Regions from separate parts of the Marinobacter sp. L-80 genome, predicted to be linked through region 1. Evidence: predicted binding sites of a transcription regulator. Region 1 holds the regulator's gene; each other region holds the start of a gene.
What was found. Region 1 encodes sigma-54, which starts transcription at its own class of promoters, with help from an activator protein. Its sites were predicted from a motif close to ANTGGCATNNANNTTGCTNT; they were not measured.
Positions count from the first base shown of each region.

Region 2: glnA (glutamate--ammonia ligase) is a predicted target of sigma-54. The motif match lies at 6,472-6,491, and genes of this name have one in related genera.
Region 3: AC13E3_RS19470 (PEP-CTERM sorting domain-containing protein) is a predicted target of sigma-54. The motif match lies at 8,410-8,429, and genes of this name have one in related genera.

Region 1 is NZ_JBSXOI010000077.1:523,833-533,471, forward strand. It holds gene AC13E3_RS22040 (KpsF/GutQ family sugar-phosphate isomerase) at 1-844, shown strand, start outside; gene AC13E3_RS22045 (KdsC family phosphatase) at 868-1,416, shown strand; gene lptC (LPS export ABC transporter periplasmic protein LptC) at 1,413-1,997, shown strand; gene lptA (lipopolysaccharide transport periplasmic protein LptA) at 1,981-2,547, shown strand; gene lptB (LPS export ABC transporter ATP-binding protein) at 2,525-3,250, shown strand; gene AC13E3_RS22065 (RNA polymerase factor sigma-54) at 3,402-4,928, shown strand; gene hpf (ribosome hibernation promoting factor) at 5,030-5,338, shown strand; gene ptsN (PTS IIA-like nitrogen regulatory protein PtsN) at 5,426-5,896, shown strand; gene rapZ (RNase adapter RapZ) at 5,925-6,809, shown strand; gene AC13E3_RS22085 (HPr family phosphocarrier protein) at 6,817-7,086, shown strand; gene mgtE (magnesium transporter) at 7,096-8,457, shown strand; gene yjgA (ribosome biogenesis factor YjgA) at 8,473-9,000, shown strand; gene AC13E3_RS22100 (carbon-nitrogen hydrolase family protein) at 9,010-9,639, opposite strand, start outside.
Region 2 is NZ_JBSXOI010000046.1:2,497-12,135, reverse strand. It holds gene AC13E3_RS04295 (ion channel) at 1-792, shown strand, start outside; gene AC13E3_RS04290 (CYTH domain-containing protein) at 786-1,649, opposite strand; gene AC13E3_RS04285 (hypothetical protein) at 1,743-2,012, opposite strand; gene AC13E3_RS04280 (hypothetical protein) at 2,038-2,160, opposite strand; gene dtd (D-aminoacyl-tRNA deacylase) at 2,659-3,105, opposite strand; gene pip (prolyl aminopeptidase) at 3,198-4,160, opposite strand; gene typA (translational GTPase TypA) at 4,273-6,084, opposite strand; gene glnA (glutamate--ammonia ligase) at 6,645-8,048, shown strand; gene AC13E3_RS04255 (DUF4124 domain-containing protein) at 8,223-8,747, shown strand; gene glnL (nitrogen regulation protein NR(II)) at 9,000-9,639, shown strand, end outside.
Region 3 is NZ_JBSXOI010000076.1:179,207-188,845, forward strand. It holds gene AC13E3_RS19435 (P-loop NTPase family protein) at 1-50, opposite strand, end outside; gene AC13E3_RS19440 (XrtA system polysaccharide chain length determinant) at 50-1,567, opposite strand; gene AC13E3_RS19445 (XrtA/PEP-CTERM system exopolysaccharide export protein) at 1,607-2,251, opposite strand; gene AC13E3_RS19450 (TIGR03013 family XrtA/PEP-CTERM system glycosyltransferase) at 2,321-3,733, opposite strand; gene AC13E3_RS19455 (PEP-CTERM sorting domain-containing protein) at 3,922-4,635, opposite strand; gene AC13E3_RS19460 (PEP-CTERM sorting domain-containing protein) at 5,005-5,715, shown strand; gene prpD (2-methylcitrate dehydratase) at 5,834-7,318, opposite strand; gene AC13E3_RS19470 (PEP-CTERM sorting domain-containing protein) at 7,420-8,301, opposite strand; gene AC13E3_RS19475 (helix-turn-helix domain-containing protein) at 9,494-9,639, opposite strand, start outside.

The DNA.
Region 1 (9,639 bases):
GGGCCGTGTTGTCGTGACCGGCATGGGAAAATCCGGCCACATCGGCAACAAGATAGCGGCCACCCTTGCCAGCACCGGTACACCGTCGTTTTTCGTGCATCCCGGAGAAGCAAGCCACGGCGACATGGGGATGATCACACCGCAGGACGTTGTCATCGCCATTTCCAACAGTGGCAACACCAGCGAGGTGGTCACGATTCTGCCCCTGATCAAACGTATGGGCGCCCCGCTGATCAGCATGACCGGCAATGCCACGTCCACCCTGGCCCGGGAAGCCGTCGCCAACCTGGACGTCAGCGTTATGGTGGAAGCCTGCCCCCTGGGCCTGGCGCCCACCTCCTCAACAACGGCCACCCTGGTCATGGGGGATGCGCTGGCCGTTGCACTGCTTGAGGCCCGCGGATTCAGTGCCGAGGATTTTGCGTTCTCCCATCCCGGAGGCAGCCTCGGCCGCCGGCTGCTGCTTCGGGTTTCCGACATCATGCATACAGGCGATCAGATTCCCGTTGTTAACGAGGGCACACCCCTGAGCGGCGCTCTCCTTGAAATCTCCCGCAAAGGTCTGGGTATGACCACCGTCGTAAACGGGGAAGGCACGCTTACCGGCATATTTACGGACGGTGACCTGCGCCGGACTCTGGACCGGTCAGTTGATATTCATCATACGCCCATCAACGAGGTGATGACGCGGAATGGTAAAACCATCCAGGCTGATCATCTGGCGGCGGAAGCGCTGAATATCATGGAGGAAATGAAGATCAATGCCCTGCCCGTGACGAACGATAGCGGTGCTCTAATCGGCGCCATCAACATGCACGACCTGCTGCGGGCCGGCGTCATCTGATGGGCCATGAGGAGTTTTTCAACATGAAGCATCAATGGCCTGAGCCACTGCTGGAAAAAGCCGCCAAAATTCGACTGATCGCACTGGATGTGGACGGCATCATGAGCGATGGCAAGCTTTACTTCAGCGCCAACGGTGATGAACTCAAGACGTTCAACATCCTGGACGGCCTGGGACTCAAACAACTCATGGCAGCCGGCATTACTGTCGCCGTTATTACCGGTCGGAAGTCACCCCTGACCGAAAAGCGCATGCGGGATCTGGGCATCCCCCATCTGATGCAGGGGCGTGAGGACAAGAAAGTGGCCCTGCAGGAACTGGTCAGCACCATGGATCTCAGCCCTGAGGCCATCGCCTACATGGGTGATGATCTGCCAGACCTGCCGGCGCTCCGGTTTGCCGGGCTGGGAATCACCGTACCCAATGGTTACTGGCTGGTGCAGCAACATGCCGATTACTGCACCCGAACCCGGGGTGGCGAGGGCGCGGTGCGAGAAGCCTGCGACCTGCTGCTGACTGCCCATGGCAAGCTGGATGCTGCGCTTGCACCCTACCTGGAGCTCAAGGCGTGAACTGGCTCCCGGACAGGCCCTGGCTGCGAACACTGGCGCTGGCTGGCACCGTGGTGGCCGCGGTCTTTTTGCTCTGGCAAAGCGATGAACCGCCGGTCATTGATGATGAGGCAGCCGCACTGCGGGGCGATGCCGAACCGGACGGCTTTGTGGTCAATGGCAATTACACGTCATTCGACGAATCGGGCAAGCTGAAAATCCGGTTCTCCAGCCCCCGCATTGAGCAGTTTGAAGAAGGTAACCTGGCCACCATGGAGTCTCCCCGTGCCGAACTGTATGGCGGCGACAATGTTCTGCCCTGGATTGTTGAAGCCGAGAATGGCAGCCTGCTGCAGAACCAGAACCTGGTCTATCTCACTGACAATGTCCGGATTCAGCGCAGTATTGGTGAACGGGACGCCACTCTGACAACATCAACACTGACGCTGGATAATGACCGGGGCATGGTATATACAGACGCACCCGTAGAAATACGCGACGTTACCGGCATAACCCGGGCCACGGGCATGAAAGCGTGGATTGACGAGCGGATTCTGGAACTGAACTCCCAGGTGGAAGGACGCTATGAAACCGGAAACTAACCGATACCGGAGCCTGCTGGCCGCCCTGCTGACAGTCGCAATGGCTGGCCCGGTGGCGGCTTTCGACCTTGATTCCGACATCCCCATCAAGGTTACCGCCGACAACGCCCGCCTGGACGATGGCCAGGGCATTGCCACTTACACCGGCGATGTGGAACTTGAACAAGGCAATACCCGCCTGAACGCGGAGCGTGTGGTCCTGTACCGTACAGAGAACGGCCTGAGCCGCATCGAGGCCTCCGGAACCCCCGCAAGATACAGGCAACCGGCGCGCGAAGGTGGAGGTGAAACCGACGCCCGCGCCCTGAATATTACCTGGTCCGCCACCGACAGCCAGCTGACCTTTGAACGGGAAGCGGTGATTGAGCAGAATGGCAACCTGTTCCGCGGCGACGTGATTCACTATGATACCGCTGGCCGCGTTGTAACCGCAGAAGGCGGCGCCGAGACCGGCGATGGCACTGGCCGGGTAGAAATGGTGATCCAGCCGCGAAGCGCCGACAGACGCACTGACAAACAGGAAACCGATGGCAGTTCTGAGAGCCAGTAACCTGGCAAAGAGTTACAAACAGAAAAAAGTGGTTATCGATGTGTCCCTGGAAATCCGAAGCGGGGAAATTGTTGGACTGCTAGGCCCCAACGGCGCCGGGAAAACCACCTGTTTCTACATGATCGTGGGGCTGGTACCTGCCGATCACGGGCGGATAACTATCGACAGCCGGGATATCACGCCGCTGCCGATGCACGGTCGGGCCCGCCAAGGCATCGGCTATCTGCCACAGGAAGCCTCGGTTTTCCGCAAACTGTCTGTGCGCGACAACATCATGGCGATCCTTGAGACGCGGCAGGGCCTGACCAAGGCAGACCGGCAGAAAAAGCTCGAGGAGCTGCTGGAGGAATTCCACATCACCCATATACGGGACAGCGTTGGTATGGCCCTGTCCGGTGGTGAGCGGCGACGGGTGGAAATTGCCCGGGCCCTGGCCATGGAGCCGGCTTTCATCCTGCTGGATGAGCCCTTCGCCGGTGTGGACCCCATATCCGTCAGTGACATCAAACACATCATCCGGCACCTTCGGGACAAAGGCATTGGCGTTTTGATCACCGACCACAACGTGCGTGAGACCCTGGACATCTGCGAGAATGCCTACATTGTTTCCGGCGGCCACATCATCGCCTCCGGCAATGCCGACGCCATCCTGGCCAACCAGCAGGTCAAGGAAGTCTATCTCGGCGACGAATTCAGACTCTGACACCCAATGGCTGATTGTTTTGATGATCTGTAGCAAGTAAACTCGGCAAAGAACTTGCTAGGGTAAATTAAAATCACGGCAAGTAACCGGCATATAAAGATTTTTTCACGACTTATGACACAACGCGCTGATGAGTGACGGATCCTGAACCATGGTTATGAAAGCCTCCTTACAGTTAAAGCTGGGTCAAAGCCTGACCATGACGCCCCAGCTGCAACAGGCGATCCGGCTTCTCCAGCTCTCCACTCTCGACCTCCAGCAGGAAATCCAGCAGGCACTGGAATCCAACCCCATGCTGGAGACCTCCGAGGACGATGACCAGACCGACGCAGCCAGCGAAAACGACGAGCGCGAGGCCAACGCCACCGAGTCCGCCGCTGAAGCTGCCCCGGAACCGGCCAGCGACTGGGATGAATCCGAGAACGGCCCGGACTGGTCCTCGGAGAACGAGATTCCTGACAACATTCCGGACGATCTGCCGGTTGATACCGCCTGGGACGACATCTACCAGTCCGCACCAGCGCCGGCAGCCCGCAACGACGACGAAAACGATCACGATTTCGAAACCCGTAATTCCCCGACCGAAACGCTTCAGGATCACCTGGAATGGCAGCTCAATCTGACGCACCTCAGTGAACGGGACCAGGCCATTGCCCATGCCCTGATGGATGCAGTGGACGAACGGGGCTATATCACCAGCCCGCTGGAGGAAATCCACGCCGGACTGCTGGATGAGAACGATGAAGACCCCCTTGAACTGGATGAAGTGGAAGCCGTGCTTCACCGCCTGCAACACTTTGATCCGCCCGGCGTGTTTGCCCGGGACCTACAGGAATGCCTGCTGATCCAGCTCAACCAGCTGCCGCCGGAAACACCCTGGCTGGCCCAGGCACGCCTTGTAATTACCCATTACATCAACCTGCTGGGCAACCGCGATTACGCCCAGTTGCTGCGCCGCAGCCGCCTGAAAGAAGACCAGTTGCGGGATGTCCTGGCGCTGATCACCGGCCTGAATCCGCGGCCGGGCGATGTCATTGACCGGGCCGAACCCGATTATGTGATTCCGGACGTGATCGTTCGCAAACACAATGGCCGCTGGCGTGTTGAGCTGAATCCTGAAATTGCACCGCGCATCCGGGTCAATGCCAGCTATGCTTCTCTTATAAGGCGTGCGGACAGCAGTGCCGACAACACCTACCTGCGGGATCAGTTGCAGGAGGCGAAATGGTTTATCAAGAGCCTGCAGAGCCGCAATGAAACCCTGCTGAAAGTGGCGACCCGTATTGTCGAGCACCAGCAAGGATTCCTGGATCAGGGTGAAGAAGCCATGAAACCGCTGATCCTCTCTGATATCGCCCAGGCGGTTGAGATGCATGAGTCCACGATTTCCCGGGTCACCACCCAGAAATACATGCACACCCCCCGGGGAATTTTCGAGCTGAAATATTTCTTCTCCAGCCATGTCAGCACTGACGAAGGCGGTGAATGTTCTTCCACGGCGATCCGCGCGATGATCAAAAAGCTGATTGCCGCGGAAACGCCCAAAAAGCCGTTGAGCGACAGTAAAATTGCAGCCATGCTAGGAGAACAGGGAATCAAGGTTGCGCGACGCACCGTTGCCAAGTACCGGGAGGCCATGCACATTCCGCCTTCGAACGAACGCAAGCGGCTGGTCTGAACACCCCGGGGTCCGGGCGCAACGTACTATTCGCCGGCGCATAATGCGCCAGCACCCAGACCGGCTCCCGGGAGCCGGCACGATGACAACAGGAGACGCCTATGCAACTCAATATTTCAGGCCATCACGTAGAACTGACTCCCGCACTGAAGGATTATGTTTCAGAGAAGTTCGAGAAGCTCGAGCGTCACTTTGACCACATCAGTAACTGCCAGGTGACCCTGGAAGTGGAAAAGGTGCGCCAGATTGCGGAAGCCACGTTGCATGTGGTTGGTGGTGAGATTCACGCAAAGGCAGAAAATGAGGATATGTACGCAGCCATCGATGCCCTGATCGACAAGCTTGACCGTCAGATCCTCAAGCACAAGGAAAAGAATGTAGACCGGATGCACGGAAACGGCTCTCGCTAACTGACTGTTTTCATGCAATTCATCTAATCGAGCTGCGACATGAGTAACGTGTCGCAGCCTTTTTTTTAACGGAAACGCAGTCGATCCATGAGCGACACATCCCTGACCATAGAGAACATTCTTGCTCCGGAGCTCACCCTCTGCAGGGTAGCTGCGTCCAGCAAGAAACGGGCCCTGGAGTTTATTGCCGAGCAGATAAACCATCAGGACAACACGCTCAGCGAGACCCAGCTCTTCAACAACCTGATTTCCCGCGAGCGCCTGGGCAGCACCGGCATTGGCCAGGGAATCGCCATTCCCCACTGCCGTCTGGAAGGACTTGATCACGTGGTGGGCGTGCTGATGACGCTGGAAGAAAGCGTCGAATTCGATGCTATCGACAATCAGCCGGTGGATCTGATTTTCGCCCTGATCGTCCCGAAGGAAGCAACGAGCGAACACCTGGAGCTGCTCAGCCAACTGGCTGAAAAGTTCAATGAGCGGTCGTTCTGTGATCGCCTCCGGCAATCCGAGGACGCAAGCACGCTGTACCAGCGCATGACCGCCCCGGGCGGATGATATTCATTGCAGTGGAGATAAGGTGGTCATGAAGCTGATTATCGTTAGTGGCAGGTCTGGCTCGGGCAAGAGTACCGCCCTTCATGTGCTTGAAGACCTCGGATTCTATTGCATCGACAATCTGCCTATCGGCCTGCTCTTTCCCCTCACCCGGGAAGCCGCCAGCCAGACCAAGCCTGGCCGGCTGGGAAAGATGGCGGTGAGCATCGATGCCCGCAACCTTTCCGGAGAGTTGGCCAATTTCGAAGAGATCTACCGTCGCCTTCAGGAGACCGGGGTTACGGTTGAGATCATCTTCCTGGACGCCGACGAACAGTCATTGCTCCAGCGTTTCCATGCCACCCGCAGAAAGCATCCGCTGAGTGACGACAGGACATCCCTCCGGGAAGCCATTACCAGTGAAAAGAAGCTTCTTGAGCCTCTCTCCAAGCTTTCCGACCTGTATGTGAACACCACGGGCATGTCCATGTACGAACTCCGGGACATGGTGAAGCAACGGGTGGTTGGCCGGAAAGACCAGGAGCTGGCCCTGCTGTTCCAGTCGTTCGGCTTCAAACACGGTGTGCCATTGGATTCCGACTATGTCTTCGATGTTCGCTGCCTGCCGAACCCCTACTGGGATACCAGCCTCAGGAAATACGTGGGCACCGATCAGCCGGTTATCGAGTTTCTCGAGAAAGAGCCGGCAAGCCGGAAGATGATTGACGACCTGAAGGCCTTCCTGGATACCTGGCTGCCGTCGTTTGCTGATAGCAACCGCAGCTATATGACCATCTCCATTGGTTGTACCGGCGGCCAACACCGATCGGTGTATGTGTGCGAGCAGTTGGGTGAATACTTCCGGCAAAAATACAATAATGTGCAGGTACGCCATACCGAGCTGCCACACCTGCAGACCCGGGAAGAGATCTGATCGAACCATGATTCGCCGCCCGATCACCATTATCAACAAGCTGGGCCTGCACGCCCGCGCCACTGCGAAGCTGGTCGCCACCGCCTCCGAGTTTGACAGCAGCGTGCGAATCAGTGGCAAGGGCCGGGATGTGGACGCAAAGAACATCATGCAGGTGATGATGCTGGCCGCCAGCAAAGGGACCGATGTGGAACTTGTTGCCGAAGGGCCGGACGAGGAAGAAGCCGTCGAGGCACTGGTGGAACTGATCAACGACTATTTCGGCGAAGGTGAGTAGAATAAATACATGACCGATATACTGGAAAAAAGCCAGGCCCGCCAGCGCCTTCGTTCCCTGAGCGAAGCGCTGGACAGTGGCGCACTGAAGCAGGTTGCCCGCATCCTGAACGGTGGCCTGAGCCCCAGTGATATTGCCCATTTGCTGGAGTCCTCACCGCCCCGGCAGCGGGCCCTGCTGTGGAACCTGGTGGACAAAGACCTCGAAGGCGAGGTTCTCCAGTATCTCAGTGATGATATCCGAGGCTACTTCCTGAGCCAGCTGAACGCTCAGGAACTGGCGGACATCATCGAGGATTTCGAGTCAGACGACCTGGCCGACCTGCTGCAGCAGCTGCCGGATACGGTCATCCAGGAAGTCCTGGAGACCATGGACGAGCAGGACCGGCAACGGGTGGAGGAAGTTCTCTCCTATCCGGAGGACACCGCCGGCGGTCTGATGAACACGGACACCATTACGGTGCGCCCGGACATCAGTATCGATGTTGTGCTCCGCTACCTTCGCAGGCACCGCACCCTGCCACCCATGACCGACAGCCTGATCGTGGTCAGCCGCCGGGACGATTTCATTGGCATGCTGCCCATCACGAAAATGCTGGTCTCCAACCCCGCCTCCACCGTGCGGGAAGTCATGGATACCGACATCGAGCCCATTCCCGTGAGCCTCTCCGACACCAAGGTAGCGACATTGTTTGAACGCTACGACCTGATCTCGGCGCCGGTGGTAAACGAGGAGGGCCGCCTGCTGGGTCGGATCACCATCGATGACGTGGTTGACGTTATCCGGGAGGATGCGGACCACTCACTGATGAGTATGGCGGGTCTGGACGAAGACGAGGACACCTTTGCGCCGGTGTGGAAAACCACCCGTCGCCGTGCCGTCTGGCTGGGCATCAACCTGATTACGGCACTGACCGCCTCCGCCGTCATCGGGCTATTTGAAGACACGATCGCCAAAGTGGTGGCGCTCGCAGTGCTGATGCCAATTGTTGCCAGTATGGGCGGCATTGCTGGTAGTCAGACGCTTACACTGGTGATTCGCGGTATGGCCGTGGGGCAGATCAGCGGCGCCAACGTAGGCTGGCTGCTGAACCGGGAATTTCTGTCAGGGATACTGAACGGCCTGCTCTGGGCCGCCGTGGTGGCGGGTGCAGCCATGCTCTGGTTCCAGGATGTGATGATCGGCGCGATCATTGCTGCCGCGCTGGTGATCAATCTTGTCGCCGCAGCGCTGGTTGGCACGGTTCTGCCACTGTTTCTCAAATCTCGCAATATTGATCCGGCCCTGGCAGGCAGCGTGATTCTCACGACTGTGACCGATGTAGTCGGGTTCATGGCCTTTCTTGGCCTCGCGACGATTTTCTACGCTTAAGCGGATCTCGGATTTATGAAAGACCATCAAGACAACGACGCGCCGGAATACGACGGCCCGAGCAAATCCCAGCTGAAACGGGAAATGCATGCCCTGCAGGATCTGGGCAAGCGGATGCTGGACCTGAGCAACGATCAGCTGGAAACCTTGCCAATCAGCGAGACCCTCCGCGCCGCGATCGAGGAATCCCGCCGTATCCGCCAGAACGAGGCCAAACGACGGCACCTGCAATACATCGGTAAGGTCATCCGACAGGAAGATGATCCTGAAGCCCTGGCGAAAGCCATCGACGCCTTCGATGCCGGTAGCGAAGAACACACCCGCAGACACCACCTGGCGGAACGCTGGCGGGACCGGATGATTGCCGAAGGCGATTCCGTTGTTGGCGAGTTCTTCAGCTACTGCCCCACTGCCGATATGCAGCACCTGCGAAACCTTGCTCGAAACGCCCGAAAAGACGTCGAAAAACAGAAGAACACCGGCCAGGCCCGGAAACTGTTCCGTTATCTCAGGGAGTGCATCGATGACGCCGAGGCCATGTGAGCCGTTGGTTCAACCTTTGAGCCGGCGGTGCTCCCACACCGGCATCCGGGCGCGCAGATTGGCTACCTGATCGGCGTCCAGTTCGGCGGTGACCAGGCCCGGGCCTTCCCCCATTTCCGTCACGATCCGCCCCCAGGGATCACAGATCAGGCTGTGGCCATAGGTGCGACGGCGCTCGCTGTTCTGGCCACCCTGGCCAGGTGCCACTAACCATACCTGGTTCTCGATCGCGCGGGCCCGGATCAGGGGGTACCAGTGGGCATCACCGGTCTGCCAGGTGAAAGCGCTCGGAAGGCAAATCCAGTCGACATCCTGCTCACGCAGCAGCCTGAACAGCTCCGGAAAGCGAAGATCGTAGCAGATCGCCAACCCCAGCTTGCCCGCGGGCGTATCCACGGTCACTATCTGTTCGCCGGGCTCGAAGGTGTCCGATTCACGGTATTGACCATGGGCGTCTTCCACCATGGCATCAAACAGGTGAATCTTGTCGTAACGGGCAACTTCCTCACCCTGGTCATCAAAGACAATGCAGGTTGCCCTGACCCGATCCTCCAGATCTGAGCCGTCCGGTCGTTTGGCCACGGGCATCGATCCGCCAACGATCCAGAGCCCCAGTTTCCGGGCCTGTTCGGCCAGGAA
Region 2 (9,639 bases), on a different contig from region 1:
AAAATGAATAACCACATCATCATCATTAACACGCCCCAGCACGGCGGCGACCAGTATTTTATGAGATTTGCTTCCCAGATTCGGGAGATTCCAGGGTACGAAACCATTCCAATCATGATTCTGACCCGGAAGTTTCCAATGGGGCTACCCACCGAGCTCTCGGACATCGGGGTGGTGCATCACCACGGAGCAGGCTTTGATCCAGAGGCGCTGAAGGCCGTCCATGCAGGCAGCGCGAGGCATATCATTGTGCTGGCCGCAGACGAAGCGGACCCATTTTCAGACAGCCTGACGTTCGATATTGCCCACCGCCTCACAGAAATCAATCTGGGCCATCGCACCATTGTCGAGTGTGTAAACGACCAGAACCGTGGGCGCTTCAAATCCCTCGGAGTGCGCATTGTGCTCCGCCCAGTGAGAACATACCCGGAGATTATGGTTCGTTCTGTGGTTGCACCCGGTTCCGAGAAAGTGCTGGAAGATATGTTCAACTACGAGCATGACCACCCTCATCGTTATGACTTGCAGCTGGACGACCTGAATTGGGCCGACATCGTAAGCGCTCTGGTACGCCATGGCATTGGCACCGCTCTCGCCTACATTGATGAAGATGACGAGGTTATCTGTCATCCGCCAACCAACGAAGAAATCGAAGGCAAGGGGCTGATAGTACTGGTTAAATCTTCTGAAACACCGGAGGTCTCTGTGGTGCAGGAAGCACTGGAGCGGTACCGGGCATTCCTGAAGCAGTGGCGCGCCCATTCCGCGGATCAGGAAACCGGCGATTACTGACCGGCAGTGGCAAGCTGTAACTGGAGGACACCCAACGTCGTGGAGCCTTCAGCGAGATCACGAATTGCAGCGCCCGTGGCCAGATCAGACATCACACACTCCCAGAGTTCACCGCACCCTGCGGCGCCAGCCGCATTTGCGACGCGCGACAGGTCGTATTCCTGTGCAGGAAACGGCTGATCCAGCAACCAACAGACACTCAAGGCCTGAAGGAATTCGGTAATGGAAAGCGCCTCGCTTTTACGCGCCGGCTCCGGGTGATACAGGCCCGCCAGAAAATAGCCCTGCTCGGCCTTACTGACCAGATTCAGGAAAACCGGCACTTCCCTGGCCAGCTCGAGCGCCCAAGCCACCAGCTTGCTGTCGTCCCCACTCTTGAGCTCAAACTCCACCTCGTGGAGCGGCCACCTGGCATCATTGCCGGCCACAGTGCCGGAATCGACTGCTATCTCAATGGAAGTCTGCCCTTCTTCCAGCCAGAGCACCTGGCGCTGAAAGTTGGTTTCAAACACAATCTGGAGCCGGCTGAGGTCCAACCCGGCATTCAGCGGTGTGTCTTCCAGTAACGACAAAGCCAGTTCAGGACTGGATACAGGCCACTCCCACTCCTCGCGTCGGTGGGCGCCATCAACGAATTCGCCCCGGGTTTTCAGGGTCTGGATATAGTCATCACCTGCTTTGCGAACCCTCAGCGCAGCTTTGGCTCGATTCAGATCGGCATTGGGCGTGTCGAAATAGTGATTGATCAGGGATTTGGTTTTTCCAGCTCGGACTTCAGGAAGTGAGGAAAGCCACTTTAAAGCCTGTGCCTGTGCGGCCTCAGAAACACTGAGCTTGATTTCCAGTTCGGTTGCCATGCCAATGCCTTATTTTTCGGGATTCATAAACGCAAAAAACCGGCGACCCTGAGGTCGCCGGTTTTCATACTACAGGATTAGCCGATTGGCTGATCAGAAGTAGTAAACACCACCAACGGAAGCGATAGAACGCTCGCTTTCGTCAGCAACGCCGTATACACCGTCGTCACCGCCACCGAGGTAGCCTTCGAAGTACACATACATGTGGTCAGACAGGTTGTGCAGAGCCTGGAAGGTTACGGTAGAAGTTTCAGTGTCGTTGGCGTCGTCAGCCAGGGGCGAATTCGTGGTCGTGCTAAACACCGATGGTGGAACCGTTGTCAGCGTGCTCAACTTCAGAGCTTCCGCCTTTGACGCTGTCATGGTACAGAACGTACTGGATGTTACCTTACACGGTCGGCATGGAATCCATTTTGGCTGCCAGCTCGGAAGCAGACATGGTTTCCTGGGCCAGCGCGGAGCCAGAGAACGTTGCGACTGCGATAGCAGATGCGAGGAGCGTTTTTTTCATGTTGCGCCTTCCTTTTTGAGTTAACTCAGGTTTTAGCGACGGGTTCTTATCCCGATTTTGTAAGGCTTCACCAGTCAGGCTGGATGAGGCCGATTCTGCATCACCCTATGTCAGTTTTATGACAAAGGAGTAACTTTTCTTCTTTTTCGAATAAATCTTGCAGATTCCAGATCTATACAGCTCAATCACTTATCGAACTTTCTTAAAGTTCTGGATGATGAAAATGCTTTAATACAATCATTCTCATTTTGCAAATTAACTGCAGTGCGTTTTTAGCTCTTTTGGCACCAGAAACGCAATCATTTATGCAATTTTGTGCTCGTGAGCTGCGTTACAGTTGCATATCAAATCCGAGGCCAGATTTTAACAAACCCCTTATCAACAAAACTTAGACTGAAAAAACCCTTGGATCGCAACGACTCCGAGGACATTTCCGCACCATTAAAGGCCGGCATGACCACCCGCGCACTACAATAGCGCAAATACTTATACACTCTGTTATCGAGTCTCGAGCATGAACGTGACGGGCCCGTCATTCACCAACCCGACCTTCATATCTGCGCCAAATCTGCCCTCACCCACCTTTTCCGGCCCCAAACCGGAACGTGCTTCTACCACAAACCGTTCATACAGCGTGTTGGCGGCATCCGGCCCCGCTGCAAGAGAGAAGCCCGGCCTGGTTCCGGAGGACGTATCCGCCGCCAAAGTAAACTGGGAAACAACAAGAAGGGAACCACCGATATCCAGCAGGCTACGATTCATCCGGCCAGTCTCATCGGGAAACACACGATAAGTGAGGATTTTTCGGCAAAGCTCCCTTGCCTCGTGCTCGCTATCTCCCTTTTCCACACCCAGCAACAGCAAAAGGCCTGTGTCGATCGAGGCTATCTGCTCACCGTCCACGGTAACACTGGCTTGCGACACTCGCTGGATCAATCCTTTCATTCACTGCCTTGAGGACGTTTGAACAGGCGAACATTAAGATCGGGCAAGAGTGTATCCGTGGCCATTACGGGCCGCAACCCTGAAAACGGGATTCAGCCAGCACTTTTTTCAGTTTTCGCGACAACGGACTCAACACCGCGGATGAGGGCATCAACAATCGCCGGCTCGGAAGCCGAGTGGCCGGCGTCGCGAATGATCTGGAATTCCGCTTCCGGCCAGGCCTTGCTGAGTGCCAGCGCATTCTCCAGAGGGCAGACCATATCGTATCTGCCGTGGACGATTATTCCGGGAATGTCCGCCAGGCGGCCTGCATCGCGAATGATCTGGTCCGGCTCGAGAAAGGCCGAATTCATGAAATAGTGGCATTCAATGCGGGCCAGGGCGATGGCCACATGAGGATGGCCAAAGTGCTCAACGACCCTCGGGTTCGGGTGCAGCGTCGCACACCTGCCCTCCCAGACCGACCAGGCCTTGGCCGCCTGGATCTGCTCCAGCTCGTTGGAACTGGTCAGCTTGCGATAGTAGGCCGAAACCATGTCAGCCCGGTCGGCTTCCGGAATCTGCGCCTCGAAGTCAGACCAGTAATCCGGGAACACCCGGCTCGCCCCCTCCTGATAAAACCAGTGAATATCCCGCGGCCGACAGAGAAAAATCCCACGAAGAACCAGTCCCGACACCCTTTCCGGATGGGCCTCGGCGTATACCAGGCTGAGAGTCGCCCCCCAACTGCCACCAAATAGAAGCCACTTGTCGATACCGAGAAACGAACGTACCACTTCCATGTCTTCAACCAGCTTGTCCGTGCTGTTGCCTTCGAGCTCTGCCAGGGGGCTGGACCGCCCGGCGCCGCGCTGATCCATCAGAATGATCCGGAATCTCTCAGCGTCGAAAAAGCGCCGATGGTAGTCTTCACAGCCGCCACCGGGGCCGCCGTGGACCACCAGGACAGGTATCCCGTCCGGGTTCCCGCTTTCCTCAACGTAGAGTTCATGGGGAGGATCAACGGCTATGCGATGCTGGGCATTGGGCTTGATTTCCGGGTAGAGGGTGAGCATGAAACGCTCCGCGTGAAGGATTTAACCGGAGTTTAGCTTAACACCATAAAAAAAGGGCCAGATGAAAGATTCATCCAGCCCTTGTTACCCATGCTCGATAAGAGCCGGGCGGTTACTTCTTGTTGGCGCGCTTGCGCTCGTTTTCGGTCAGAAGTTTCTTGCGCAGCCGGATGGACTTCGGCGTTACCTCAACCAGCTCGTCGTCATCAATAAACTCAAGCGCCTGCTCAAGGGTGAACTTGATCGGCGGCACGAGACCAATGACTTCATCCTTGCCAGAGGCCCGCATGTTGTCGAGCTTTTTGGCCTTGGTGGGGTTGACCACCAGGTCGTTGTCCCGGCTGTGAATACCACACAACTGCCCTTCATAAATTTCCTGCCCCGGATCCAGGAACAGCTTGCCACGGCTCTGCAGGGTTTCCAGAGAGTAGGTAAAAGCGGTACCCGTAGCCATAGAAACGATGACACCGTTCTGGCGACTGGTTACATCGCCAACTTTGATCGGGCCGTAGTGGCTGAAAGTCGAAGTCAGAATGCCAGTGCCTGAAGTCATGGTAAGGAAGGTGTTCCGGAAACCAATCAGGCCCCGGGCTGGAATGGTATAGTCCAAACGCATCCGGCCCTTGCCATCCGGAACCATATTGGTCAGGTCGCCTTTACGCAGCCCCATTTGCTCCATGACGGCACCCTGATGCTGCTCCTCGATATCAACAATGACGTTCTCGTAAGGCTCCTGCTTCACGCCGTCAACTTCGCGGATAACAACTTCCGGACGACCAACCGCCAGCTCAAAGTTCTCGCGACGCATGTTTTCAATCAGTACAGACAGATGCAACTCGCCACGACCGGATACCTTGAACTTGTCCGCGGAGTCGCCCTCTTCAACACGCAGCGCCACATTGTGCAGCAGCTCCTTTTCAAGGCGCTCCTTGATGTTCCGGCTGGTGACGTACTTGCCTTCCTTGCCGGCAAAAGGCGAATCGTTGACCTGGAAGGTCATGGACACGGTCGGCTCATCCACCGTCAGTGCCGGCAGAGCTTCAACGTTGGCCTGATCACAAAGAGTGTCAGAGATAAACAGCTCGTCCATGCCACTGACACAGACGATGTCGCCAGCCTGAGCTTCTTCGACTTCAACACGCTGAAGACCGGAATGTCCCATGATCTTGAGGATACGGCCGTTACGCTTCTTGCCGTTGGCGCCAATGGCGGTTACCGGCGAATTGGTCTTGACCTTACCGCGCATGATACGACCAATACCGATCACACCGAGGAAGCTGTTGTAGTCCAGCTGGGAGATCTGCATCTGGAACGGGCCATCCGGATCCACGTTCGGCGCCGGCACGTGGTCAACAATCGCCTGGAACACGGCATCCATGTTGTCATCCAGGTTTTCGTGATCCATCCCGGCAATGCCGTTCAGAGCGCTGGCAAACACAATCGGGAAGTCCAGCTGCTCATCAGTGGCTCCCAGGTTGTCAAACAGGTCGAATACCTGGTCCACGACCCAGTCTGGACGAGCGCCGGGACGGTCAATCTTGTTAACCACGACGATCGGGCGCAGGCCCGCGGCAAATGCCTTCTGGGTAACAAACCGGGTCTGAGGCATGGGGCCGTCAATGGAATCAACCACCAGCAGCACGCAATCGACCATGCTCATGACTCGCTCAACCTCACCGCCGAAATCAGCGTGGCCCGGGGTGTCCACAATATTGATATCGTAGTCGTTCCATTTCAGGGCCGTGTTCTTGGCCAGAATGGTAATGCCCCGTTCTTTTTCCTGATCGTTGGAATCCATGACCCGCTCGCTATCGAGCTCCTTCCGATCCAGGGTGCCGGATTGGCGCAAGAGCTGGTCTACGAGGGTAGTCTTACCATGGTCAACGTGGGCGATGATGGCGATATTACGAAGTTTTTCAATCACAAAAATATTCCTGCGGCATGCACTCAATGACCTGAGAAGGTCTATCGCAGGGAGAATCCCAGCACATGCCGTCTCAAATCCGTAAAATGAACTCATTCACCGGAGCTGGCTGCCCGGCACCCTGCATGGTGCTTTCCGATCCACGATCAAGAAATGACAGGGTAAAAAATGAAGCGGCGCGCAGTATAGCGAAAAGTCTGTGTCGTTAATATGAAGAAAAACGCCTATTCTCTACACTAAGCACTCGCACTCATTTAGGGCGCATAGCCAATAAATGCACCAACGCGGTGCACCAATTAAGTGCAAGCGACCAGCCCAGAGCTACTAATTTCTCGTGAACATGCCCCAAACCCTTGCAGTTGCGCTGTTCTGGAGCATGCCCTAAAAATTGGCAAGCGCCTTGCTTTATCGAAATCAGCCGAAATTTGCAGGTAAGACGCAACGGCATTTGCTAAGCTGCGCGAACCTGAGAAACAGATCGGAACCCGTTTATCCGGGCGATCCGGCACCACGAACATGAATACAGCCGCCTGTGCGGTATAACTTACGGAGCATGCACAATGTCCAAGACAGTTGATTTGATCAAAGAACACGAAGTCAAATGGGTTGACCTGCGCTTCACCGACAGCCGCGGTAAAGAGCAGCACGTTACACTGCCTGCCACCGAAGTGGATGAAGACTTTTTCGCAGACGGCAAGATGTTTGACGGCTCCTCAATCGCGGGCTGGAAAGGCATCAACGAATCCGACATGATCCTGATGCCGGACGACGAAACCTCCGTTCTTGATCCCTTCACCGAAGAAACCACTGTCAACATCACCTGCAACATCGTAGAGCCTTCTACCATGCAGGGTTATGAGCGTGACCCGCGTTCCGTTGCTCGCCGTGCCGAGGAATACCTGAAGTCCACCGGCATCGCCGATGGCGCGCTGTTCGGCCCGGAGCCGGAGTTCTTCGTGTTTGATTCCGTGAAGTGGAATGTAGACATGCAGGGCGCTTCTTACCATATCCACTCTGAGGAAGCCGCCTGGGTATCCGGCGAAGATTTCGACCGCAACAACATCGGTCACCGCCCGGGCGTTAAAGGCGGCTACTTCCCGGTTCCGCCGGTGGACAGCCTGCACGACCTGCGTGGCGCCATGTGTGCCGCCATGGAATCCATGGGCCTGGAAATTGAAGTACACCACCACGAAGTCGGTACTGCCGGCCAGTGTGAAATCGGCGTTGGCGCCAACACCCTGACCCGCAAGGCTGACGAAGTACAGATTCTCAAGTACTGCGTACACAACGTGGCCCACGCCTACGGCAAAACCGCCACCTTCATGCCCAAGCCGGTGGTTGGTGACAACGGTTCCGGCATGCACGTACACATGTCCCTGAGCAAAGACGGCAAGAACCTGTTCGCAGGCGACAGCTATGCCGGCCTGAGCGAAGCGGCACTGTACTATGTTGGTGGTGTTATCAAGCACGCCAAGGCCATCAACGCCTTCACCAACCCGGCAACCAACAGCTACAAGCGCCTGGTTCCGGGCTACGAAGCACCGGTTATGCTGGCCTACTCCGCCCGCAACCGTTCGGCCTCCATCCGTATCCCGTACGTGAACAGCCCGAAGGCGCGTCGTATCGAAGTTCGCTTCCCTGACCCGGCGGCCAACCCGTACCTGGCGTTCGCGGCGCTGATGATGGCCGGCCTGGACGGCATCCAGAACAAGATCCACCCTGGCGATGCCATGGACAAGGATCTGTACGACCTGCCGAAGGAAGAGGCGCTGAGCATTCCGAAGGTTGCCGAAACCCTGTCTGAAGCCCTGGACTGCCTGGAAGCGGACCACGAGTTCCTGACCCGTGGCGGCGTATTCACCGAGGACATGATCGCGGGCTACGTGGATCTGAAGCGCGGTGAAGTCGAGAAGCTGAACATGACCACTCACCCGGTCGAGTTCGATCTGTACTACTCCTGCTAATATCTCTCTTTAGAGAGAAAGCAGACAAGCCCCGCCCTCGTGCGGGGCTTTTTTTTGAGCAAAAGCACAGTGCCTGCAGCCCTTAACGATATGTAACCAACATCCGGGGCTGCAGACGTTGAAAAGACCCCGGGCGCCACCGATAATCGGGGAAACCCAATAACAGGTGAGCTTATGAATCCAAAGTCTGGATTGGTTACCGGCCTTCTGTTTTTTCTGGCGATTCCGGTCTCGGCCGAGGTTTATCGCAACGTTGATGCCTACGGCAACGTCACCTATTCTGACGAGCCCAGCGAAGGCGCTGAAGCGGTAGAGGTCAAGCCGGTCACGACGATCACCCTGCCCAAGCCAGAGGCTGTGCAGGAAACCGAAAAGCTTCGTGAAGAAGTTCAGCGAGAAGGCGCTGCCTACGAAAGTCTGTCCTTCGCCTATCCGGATAACAACCAGGCGTTCTACAGTGGCAGCGGCGATGTCCAGTTCGAGGTGCGCAGCACCCCCGGCCTCCAGCCCGGCCACAAATACGAAGTGACCCTGGACGGGCAGCCTGTCGGGCAAAGCACCTCCGGCTCAATCACCGTCAACAACGTGTTTCGTGGAACCCATGAAGCCCGGGTCCATATCGTGGATGAAAACGGGGTTCAGGTAAAAACCGGCTCACCGATTACCTTCACGGTTCACCGTCCTTCCGCTCTGAACTAGCCAAGCCGCCCACATATCCGCACCATTTTGGTGCGATAGCACCAAAAAGCAGCCATACTCTGATCAGCAACGGGGCGCATTTTCCGGACTGATCAGAGGCTTTCTTTCCATTTGCACCAGCTTACGGCACTTTTCCGCGCCAATGTCCCCTTTTGCCCGCACTTTGCTCATTCATTTGTGAACCTGGCTAAAGTGGTTCGCTTTTTGCAAAACTCCGGAGGTCACACTTTGTCGAACCAACGGGATTCACGCATGGCATTGCCTTCGGCCCAGCAAAACGGATACAAGAGCATTCTCGACAGCCTGACTACGGCCGTCCTGGTGCTCGAGGATAATCTGAGCATTCAGTATCTTAATCCGGCCGCCGAAAGCCTGTTCGAAACCAGCATGACCCGAAGCCAGGGCCAGCCCTTCCAGGACATTCTGGTCGAGTCCGAAGACGCCCTGAAAACCCTGTTTGCCGCCGTCCGTAACGGGCAATCCTACACTCGCCGCGAAGCCGAGTTTCTGCTCGCCAGCGGCTCCCGACTCACTGTGGATTATTCCGTAACGCCTATCAGCCTGGAGCCGACGGAACTGCTGATCGAAATCCAGCCCAGGGACAGGCTGATGCGGATCAGCCGTGAGGAAGACATCATCTCCCAGCAGGAGACCACCCGTATCCTGGTGCGGGGCATGGCCCACGAGATCAAGAATCCGCTGGGCGGCATCCGTGGCGCGGCCCAGCTGCTTGATCGTGAACTCAGCAGTGAAGACCAGCGGGAATACACTCGGGTCATCATTGACGAGGCAGACCGCCTCAGAAGCCTTGTTGACCGGATGCTGGGCCCCAACAAGGCACTGAAGCTGGCGCCGACCAACATCCATGAAATACTGGAAAGAGTTGGCACAC
Region 3 (9,639 bases), on a different contig from region 1:
TCGTTGGAATTCCCTGGCTGGCGTCCCGCCTGCTCTTTCCATTCAGACATCACAAAACTCCAAAGTGGGTGGCTACAACCACACCCAGATAGGCGGCGATTGCCAATACAGCGAGCACGATGACAGCCGTGGTGAGCCGCCTGTCATGACGTTTTTCATAGGGCGTACGAACCCTCGGAATTTCGGCAAGTACTGGCAAACCTATACCTTCCTCAAGCTGCTTGCGGGCGCGCACACGCGGATCAATCTGCAGCAGGCCGGCCACGGCTCCAAAAGGCGCCATGATACCCAGGAAAAGTCCCGCGGCTGCAAACATCGAAAACTGCGGGCCGCTGGGGTTACGGGGGTACTGCGCGGTTTCATTGATGCGGTAATTAAGTCCCTGGCCTTCGATATCCAGATGCATGGACACCCTGGCCTTTTCACGGCGTTTCAGAAGGTCGTCGTAAATTTCGCGGTTTACCTCCATGTCCCGGGTCAGTTCGGAATATTCCGCCTTGTTGGCCTGAATACGTTCCATCCGGAGTTCCTGCTGCTGCATCAGCCGTTCAAAGAAGGCTATGCGCGTGTCCACCGTTGCAACATCCGCCCGGGCTTTCGATAGGGCTGCGCTCAGCTCCTGGTAAAAGGGATTCACTGCTTCCTCGCCTTCCACCGGTGGTTGCTGTTCTGTGTCGCCGGCATTCAGTTCACGCTGTTTACGCAGTTCCGCCAACTGTTCCTGGAGGATCACAATGTCCGGATAGGTATCGTGATATTGTAACCTCAGATTATCCAGCCTCTCTTCCAGCGCCTGTATTCTACCCCTGTAGGCATCTTCGGTCCGGCCCTGACGAATAGTGGGGTTCACATCCGCCAACTGTTGCTGGAGCGAGGCAACGCGGGATTCCAGCTCCTGTTTTTCAATTTGAGCGAGCTCAAGCTGGTTTCGAAGCTGCGCCATTCGGGCGTTCGCTTCTTGCTCGGTACCGTCGGTATTCTCGGAAAGAAACTCTTTCAGCCTGGCCTCCACATCTGCCAGCTGGCGCTCGTAGCTTTTCACCTGCTTGTCGATGAAGTCGTAAGCGCTGCGACTCTCACGCCGTTTCCGTTCGTTCGACTCGGCAATAAAAAGTTGCCCCAGTCGCTGGGCGACCCGGAAAGCTTCGATAGGCGATGAAGCCGAAAACCCGACGCTGAAGTAACTGTCGCCGCGGGGCCGAACCGAGAGATCTTCCCGGAGCCTTGCAATCCTGGCCTCAACAGCCTCCTGTTCCATGGATGCGTCGGGAAACACATTTTGATCCGTCGCCAGCTTTTCCATTACGTCGCGGGTCATCAACAGCTCTTTTGCCGCAGAGGTGCGGTCGTTGATTTCTGTGGTCACCGCCCGCCCCTCCATTAGTGGGCCGATGATGTTTTTATCGTCCACAAAGATGATGACATCGGACTGGTATTTATATGGAAACACAAAGCCCGCGCCCAAAACCCCAAAGCTCACGAGCAGGAACACGAGAAACGCCAGCCACTTTCGCTGGCGAACTTCGCGAACAATTTCAATCGGCAACTGGGACAGAGGTAATGCCATAATCAAACCCGACTCATGTAGCGTTCAGAGCAAAAAGCGTTAAAAATTCCGTTCCGGGACCGTCAGGATATCTCCCGGCCGCATGCTGTAGTTGGTTTCAACCTGCCCTTTGTTCAGTATGTCGTCCAACCGGATCGGGATGGCAACTACCTCTCCTTCCACCTTCCGGTACAGCATGGCATTGTTGAGAGCGGCGAATTCGTTGGCGCCACCGGCGTTCAGGAAGATGTCCAGCACGGTCATGCCACTCCGATGAGGGATGGACACCGGCTGTCGGACGGCACCTGTTACCCGAACCCGGTCTGTGAATTCATGACTGCCCATGGAGGTAACAACAACACTGACTTGCGGCTCACGGATATATTCTGAGAGCGAGATCCGGATATCGTTGGCGAGCTGTTCCGGCGTCCGGCCGCTGGCCTGTACATCACCTACCAGGGGGACGGAAATCTTGCCATCGGGACGCACGGGAACTGCGATGCTTAGATCCTCGTTGCGCCAAACCGAAACGCGGACCACATCGGTGGCTCCCAGGATGTACTGATCCACACTGTCCCGGCTTTCCAGCGCGAGCGCTCTCTGGATCTGTTCGGGCGATGAGGCCGTTTGTGTGGCACACCCCGTTGCCAACGCTACCGCCAGGAAAGAGATGATTGCCCCTTTCAAAAATGTCTTCCGTGCCATGGTTTCCTCTCTTCTTCCAATTCGTCTTATTGAAACTTCAAATGGCGCATCCATCGAAAATCCGCCGGGTCACCGTGATCCTTTTTTGAACAATACCACCTCTACTGTCTGAATTATAATCAACAAGTCCAGTAACAGGCTTTGATTTTTAATGTAATAAAGGTCGTAGCTGAGCTTTTCTCGAGTGTCTTCTTCGTTATCCGCGTAAGCAAAACAAAGCTGCGCCCAGCCAGTCAGACCGGGCTTCACCCGATGCCGTTCACTGTAAAACGGAATTTTTTCAGAGAGCTGCTGAACGAAGACAGGGCGTTCTGGCCGGGGACCAACAAACGCCATGCTGCCGTTCAACACATTAAAAATTTGGGGCAGCTCGTCGATTCTTACTTTGCGAATAAAGGCGCCCACCTTCGTAACCCGAGCATCGTTCTTCTGGGCCCAGACGGCACCATTTTTTTCGGCATCGGTAATCATCGAGCGGAATTTATGGACATTGAAGATCCGGCCATTAAGCCCTACGCGCTCCTGGCTGTAAAAAACCGGTGCTTTCAGGCCGTCCTCCAGTTTGATGGCGATAATCGTCAGGATCATCAAAGGCAGTGAGGCGATGAGCAATGTCAGCGCCGCGAGCATATCCAGGGAACGCTTACCAAAACCGAATACCGAAGAAACCGTAAACCCATCCGAGAAAACGAGCCAGCCGCGGGTAACCATTTCCAAAGCGACCTTGCGGCTCTCTCGCTCATAGAAACTTACCCCGTCGACTATCTTTACACCCTCCATTTTACACTCCAGGAGGTCCTCCATTGGGAGGCCCTTTCGACGGTCGTTGACCGCCACCACGATTTCATGAACCGTGTTGTCCACCACATGCTCGTGGAGCGAACCGCTCAGCCTCAACAGGTACTTGTCCTCGACTTCAATGGGCTCGTCTGCAATCGGCACGAACCCAGTAAGGATGAAACCTTTGCGATTAAACGGTGTGCGCAAATCCTCATGAATTTGCCGGGCACGGAAACCCGCACCGAGTACCAGGACTTTCCGTTTGAAGGTTTCTTTGCCAACCACTGCAAAGAAGATCAGCCTTGCCGCTCCCAGCATAAATACGGAGAACACGGCCGCAGTAGTGAGAACCCCGCTACTGCCCAGATACCAGAGCCAATCAGACGACAACAGATAAGCAAAACCACAGAAAGGTATCCCGAGAATCACGCACAAAATAGTGCGGAGCATCATCCCTGACATGCCCTCTTCCAGGCGGGACTGGTGGACGCCAAGGGCAACCATGACAACAAGATTCAGAATGCCGAATGTTACCGCTGAAGGCAGCACCAGCCAAAAGTTGTCAAGAAAGAATGATAAGTCGCCGAAATATCTAAAGAAGGCGGATAGTGCGAACGAAAATCCGAGTACAAGAAAATCGATCAATCCAAGGATCAGGTAGGGTACGTGAAGGTAATGTCGAAACAACCTGACGTGGGCCACGCCAACTCCTTTTGCTGTTCACATTCAGAAGAACGCATCCCATGCGTCAAACACAACGTTACGTGATCAGCAGTGTACTGCAATTTCGATTATCTGCAACGGTCAGACGCCTCCATGGCACCTGTATAAAAAGCTGACAGCCCCGGCATCCTTATCCGAAGCTGTCAGTGTTTTCTTGCCTGCTCAGATCAGGCTTGCTTGCGACGGCGAGCAGCCAGGCCCAAGCCTGCAAGACCAAGGCCGAAGAGAGCCAGGGTGCCGGGTTCAGGAACGGCTTTTACGTCATTAATACCAACGACCAGATCGTTGAAATCATTATCACCGCCAAGCACATCCTCAAAAGCTACCAGCAGTTGGCTGCCAAGAATTTCGGTGTCGCCCGAGTAGCCATGCACGTCGTAGATCAACGCCATGTCTTCATTATTGGCATTCATAGTCGCATCTGAGTAGAAGCGCTTGCCGTCCCTTTCGAGATAGAAACCGAAGTAACGCCCAATTTCAGCTGTTGTTGAGCCCACCGAAACAGTCCCGGCAGCAAGATCGAACTCAAGGCTTCGGCTCTTGATGGGCGAGTCTGTACCAGTGAACACTTCAAGGATGTTGTTGCTGGACGCTGCATTAGGGTCAAACAGGTTCATATCGTAAATGCCGAAAGAATTCCTGGAATCGAAACCAGCGAACTCGAAGATCAAAAACGCGGTAGCGTTATCGATTGCGCTGTCTGTATCGATTAATTCGGCATAAGCAGCGCCAGTGTCGGTGTATTCACCCGGAGCTATATCATTGAAAAGCGTGTTACCGCCGTCATCTTTGAGATCGACCAGATCTGTCGGGATTGCGTGGGCCAGACCAGCAACGCTGGCAAGTAAACCCGTGGCTATGATTTTCTTTACTGCATTCATCTTTGTTTTCTCCGTCCTTGTGGATACTGCATGGACACTCATGCAGAAATAATGCCAGAACGGTAAATTCATATATTTCAGTGCCTTATACTCACCAAAAACTAGAGCTGTAAATTTTTTCGACTCCACCGATGTCAAATAACCACCCTGCAGACCGGGCGCCCTCCCTCCTTTGATGTCAACGTTCTTTGAGGTGGGGATGTGGATCCTCAACCGACTGGCATTGCGATTTGTCGGGAAAATTTACAGCCAAGCACGCAGATCATCCCCGCTTTTCCTCTAGGTGCCTGTTTTGTCGATCATCCTTAGCTTTGGCATAGAGCGTGCTGAGTAAAACGTGCCACACCACTCGACTTTTTGGAGAAGATCATGAAAAAGGAAATTATACGCAAAGCAGTTGGGGGAGTTTTCTTAACTCTGGGTATGCTTGCCCTGGCAGGAACTGCTCATGCAGGCCCCGTGACGTTCACTTTCCAGAATCCCGGAGCAGACCTTCCGACCAACAGTTACACAACTGGCGGTACCTGCAACGGCACCAATATTTCAGGTTCGGATCTTTGTGAAACAGAATTAGGGGCGGGCCTCGACTATTCGAAATCCGGGTTGGACCTCAGCGCGACGGCGAACAATACGAATGGAGATGCGTTCCTGATGCAGGACCTGTCGCCCTCCAATTCCGGGCTCGCTGTCATTTCACCAGGCGATAGCAGTTCAGATGACCAGGTTCAGGTCGCCACCGGCGAGTCGATTCTGTTCACTTTCGGGCAGCGCGTGAATCTACTGGGCTTCGACTTCAATGACGGAAGCGACTCGGATTGCGGTACAGCAGGAAGCGAGGGTCCTTGTGGATATTTCGACTTGTTTGTCGACGGTGTATTCGAGGCTAACTATGCTGCCGTGGATGACTGGAGCTTCCCCACTGTAATCAGTGGAACAACCTTCAGAGTCGCGCATACTGGCCCTGAAAACGGCGGATTTGCCATTGGCTCGGTCACCGCAGAGGTTCCGGAACCTGGCACATTAGCTCTGCTGGGTCTTGGTCTTCTCGGTCTCGGCGCCAGCTACCGTCGCCGGAGCTGAATCAAGCCGAACTGCCTAGAGTGAAAACGGCTCCTTTGGGAGCCGTTTTCATGTGTGTATCTCAAAGTATTGTTAAGCTCGACTTGGGCCCGGGTCAGTTTTTAAGCCCACCGACCGATTAGATTACAAAAAGCCCGACAAACTCCTGCACGGCCAGGTTCTCTAGCGTCTCCTGGTCCTTACAGAAACCATAGATCTGTTCACACCGCTGGCCGTTAAACCGTGTCGCCAAGTTATTCCGGAATTTATCCGTCAACAGCGGAATGCCGTCCTTCCTGCGACGACGATGGCCAATGGGATATTCAACTGCCACCTGGCCGGTGCTGCTGCCATCCTTAAAGAAAACCTGAATGGCATTGGCTATGGAGCGTTTGTCTTCTTCCAGGTACTCCCGGGTGTATCGCTCATCTTCAACCACCTCCATTTTCTCACGCAATTGATCGATAACCGGATTTTCCGCGTGAAAGCCGTCTTCGTAATGCTCCGCTTTGAGATTGCCAAAAATCAGAGGCACGGCGGTCATGTATTGCAGGCAATGATCCCGATCCGCGGCATTGGCCAAATCGCCCTGTTTGGAAATAATCCGAATCGCCGATTCGTGGGTGGTGATCACGATGCGGCCGATCTCATCCAATCGGTCTTTGACTTGCGGATGCAAAGTAACCGCCGCTTCAGCCGCCGTCTGGGCATGAAATTCAGCCGGGAAGGAAATCTTGAACAGGATATTCTCCATCACGTAGGAGCCAAACTCCTGTGGTAAAGAAAACTGACGCTTGTGCTCAGGCTTCAGCTTTTGATCCTTGTTGGTTTTGCTGAACAGTACGTCATAGAAGCCCCACTGCGGCGCAGTTAACGCGCTGGGGATACCCATCTCACCGCGCATGGCGATATCGGCAAGCCTCACAGCCCTCGATGTGGCATCACCTGCCGCCCAGGACTTTCGGGAGCCTGCATTGGGAGCATGGCGGTAGGTTCGTAAAGACTGCCCGTCTACCCAGGCGTGAGACAGCGCAGACAGCATCTGTGCACGGTTGGCGCCCATGAGTTTTGCTGAAACAGCGGTTGAAGCGACCTTGACCAGCACGACATGATCCAGCCCCACGCGGTTGAAGGAGTTTTCCAGCGCCAGAACGCCCTGGATTTCATGGGCCATGATCATGGCTTCCAACACAGCCCGCATGGTTAAAGGTTCTTTGCCCTCGGCAACACGCTTCTGCGACAAATGGTCGGCCACGGCCAGAATAGCGCCCAAGTTGTCTGAGGGGTGGCCCCACTCAGCCGCAAGCCAGGTGTCGTTGTAATCCAGCCAGCGGACGATGCAACCGATATCCCAGGCAGCTTTTACCGGGTCCAGCCGGTAAGGCGTTCCGGGTACTCTCGAGCCATGTGGAACCGCCGTACCCTTGACGAACGGACCGAGATGTTTGGTGCATTCGGGGAACCTTAAAGCCAGAAGCCCGCAGCCGATGGTATCCATCAGGCAATAACGGGCGGTATTCCAGGCTTCTTCACTGTTTATTTCATAGGTAAGAACGTAGTCCGCGATTTTCTGCAGGACTTCATCGTAGTCGGGGCGTTCGTTGAGATCGAATGTGGAGCTCATAATGTTTCTCCCAAAAGAATTGCTATGCCTAGAGCCTAGCTCACACACATTGGGAGACAAGGCACCTGGAATGCGCACCAGGTGCCTATCAGAAAGAGCTTTTACATTGGCCGATGCAAGGGCAATTTCCTAATGCCGAATATACCCGTCAAACCAAGAGCAAAAAGAGCCAACGTGCCCGGCTCTGGCACATCGACCACCAACGGCTTCACGCTGAGCTCGACGTAATCAAACGCCGTATATGGCTCGTTTGGTGCGTCGAAGTTTACGCCGAGAACACCATTCCATACACTATCGCCATCACTGAAAACATCATAAAAATCGAGTTTCGCGAAAGCGCCCTGGATCAAACCATCGTTCGGACCGTTGTTTTGCGAAGTCACCCCCAGAGTTTCTTTTCCCGACGCATAAATAAACTCTATGTTCGCCGGCTGGACATCATAATCGGCGAATACCATATTAAAGAAGATATCGGTACCGACCGTAATGTCTGCTTTATCCACTTCAAAAAGAAATGAAAAACCCGGTTGATTCGGCAGAGTACTGGATAGACCTGAAGGGAAGACACCTCCACTGCCGGAGGTACCCGTGTTGGCGTTATAAACCTGCTCACTTGCAGAAGAGCTGTCGTAGCTGGTTGAGAGGCTGATATCAGTGAATGTTGCGCCAGTCGTTCCTTTATCTGTGAATCCGGCACCATTAATGGATTCGCCGTTTCTGTTGTCGAAATCATCTCCCGAACCAGTGGCTACAGTGTTATCACCATTCATGCTTGGAAGAACATCATTCGGGCCAAGGTGACCATCAGAATTTCGGTCAGCAGTGCCGCCGTCACCCGTCAAATCGGCGAAATTGGGATCAGCGTCATAGCCAAAACCATCATTATCGCCAATCCGGATCTCGGTGAACGGGGCAGCCGATGCGACACCTCCAATTGTGCTCATTACCGCCGCTGCTAGAATCTTTTTAGTGAAACGAGTCATGATCACTTACTCCCTGTTTCCTGTTCAGGACATCCGATTAATTTCGGGTCCATCATCGGAGCCGCGTGGAAGGATTGGGTTTTCGAAATCCATCCATCGTCAGTTAAAAATGCAAAACCAATGCCGGTTGTCGGAATTTTCCCAAGGTTTCATTTTTAATTCAGGTAGTTACAAATTATATTCAGTGACAGCCTGGTGTATTCCGCCTGACTGGAAGAAAGCGCAATGTAAAGGTTTTTGACGGTAATTCTGCGACTGAGGGATACACTGCAGTAATAGACAAAGCTCTCTACTGAACGCCAATATCTTCAACGCTATCGTGAGGATAATGGCGTCAAAACCGGATAAAACACCAAGTTTACCGCCTTTCCAGAGCTCATTAATATCGCGTTAGCGATCTGTCAAAGGTATATCCTAAAAAAGCCATTCGGTCTGCAGGCCGAATGGCTTTATGGAACCCTGATCCAAGCAGCCCTAGAGACAGCAATCCAATCGTTCCAGACTCTGGAACTGGTGTAGGCGTTACGATTACGCCTCCCTCCTGCTCGAAACCTGCATATTGCACGTTTGCCTGAGAGTAGTTGTAGAAACGAAACTGGCCGGACGAAAACGTTGCATCATTGACCGTTATATTCCATAGCTCATAGTCCGTAAAACTACTTCAACCCTTTCCAGTTCCGCCCTGGTACTTTTTGATTGTCATACCTTGCGGGGCCGAGGCACCCTCATAGTCTTGGTTACCCTGTTTCCAGTCGAACATGTAAAAATTGCTGGAGTTCTACTCCTTGTTTAGGGCGCGCACAATTACTGCCATGAATCCAACTGTATGAATCCCAAGTTGACCCTAATGGAGACGCAAGAAAAGTGCCTTTTTTAATCGAGAGTTATTTTTCTTTATATTACATTCAGTTAGGGCACGAAAACACTGGAACTTCGTTTCTTGATAGAGGCGGCACCAAAAAGTGTATATTTTTCTGACGAAACAGCACTCGGACTGATACCTCGGATTGTAGGAACAAAAAAGCCGAAGTTATTAAACTCCGGCTCAAATGGTTAACGCAGTCTACACTTTGCAATCAAATCTTGTCGCCAGGCACCCTGACCCAACCTTCCATCAAAACCCGCGCACTGCGGCTCATGATGGCTTTGGTTGCCGACTTGAGCTTTAAATAGCCGGTGTTATAAAAAAACATCACTCCAGCAAATCGTCGATATCAACCCGAAGGGCTTTCGCAAGTGCTCCAAGGACCTTTGTAGAAGCGGTTTTAGATCCCGCCTCGATTTGAGACACGTACGACTTTCCTATCCTAACTTCGTTGCCAAGTGATTCTTGGGTGT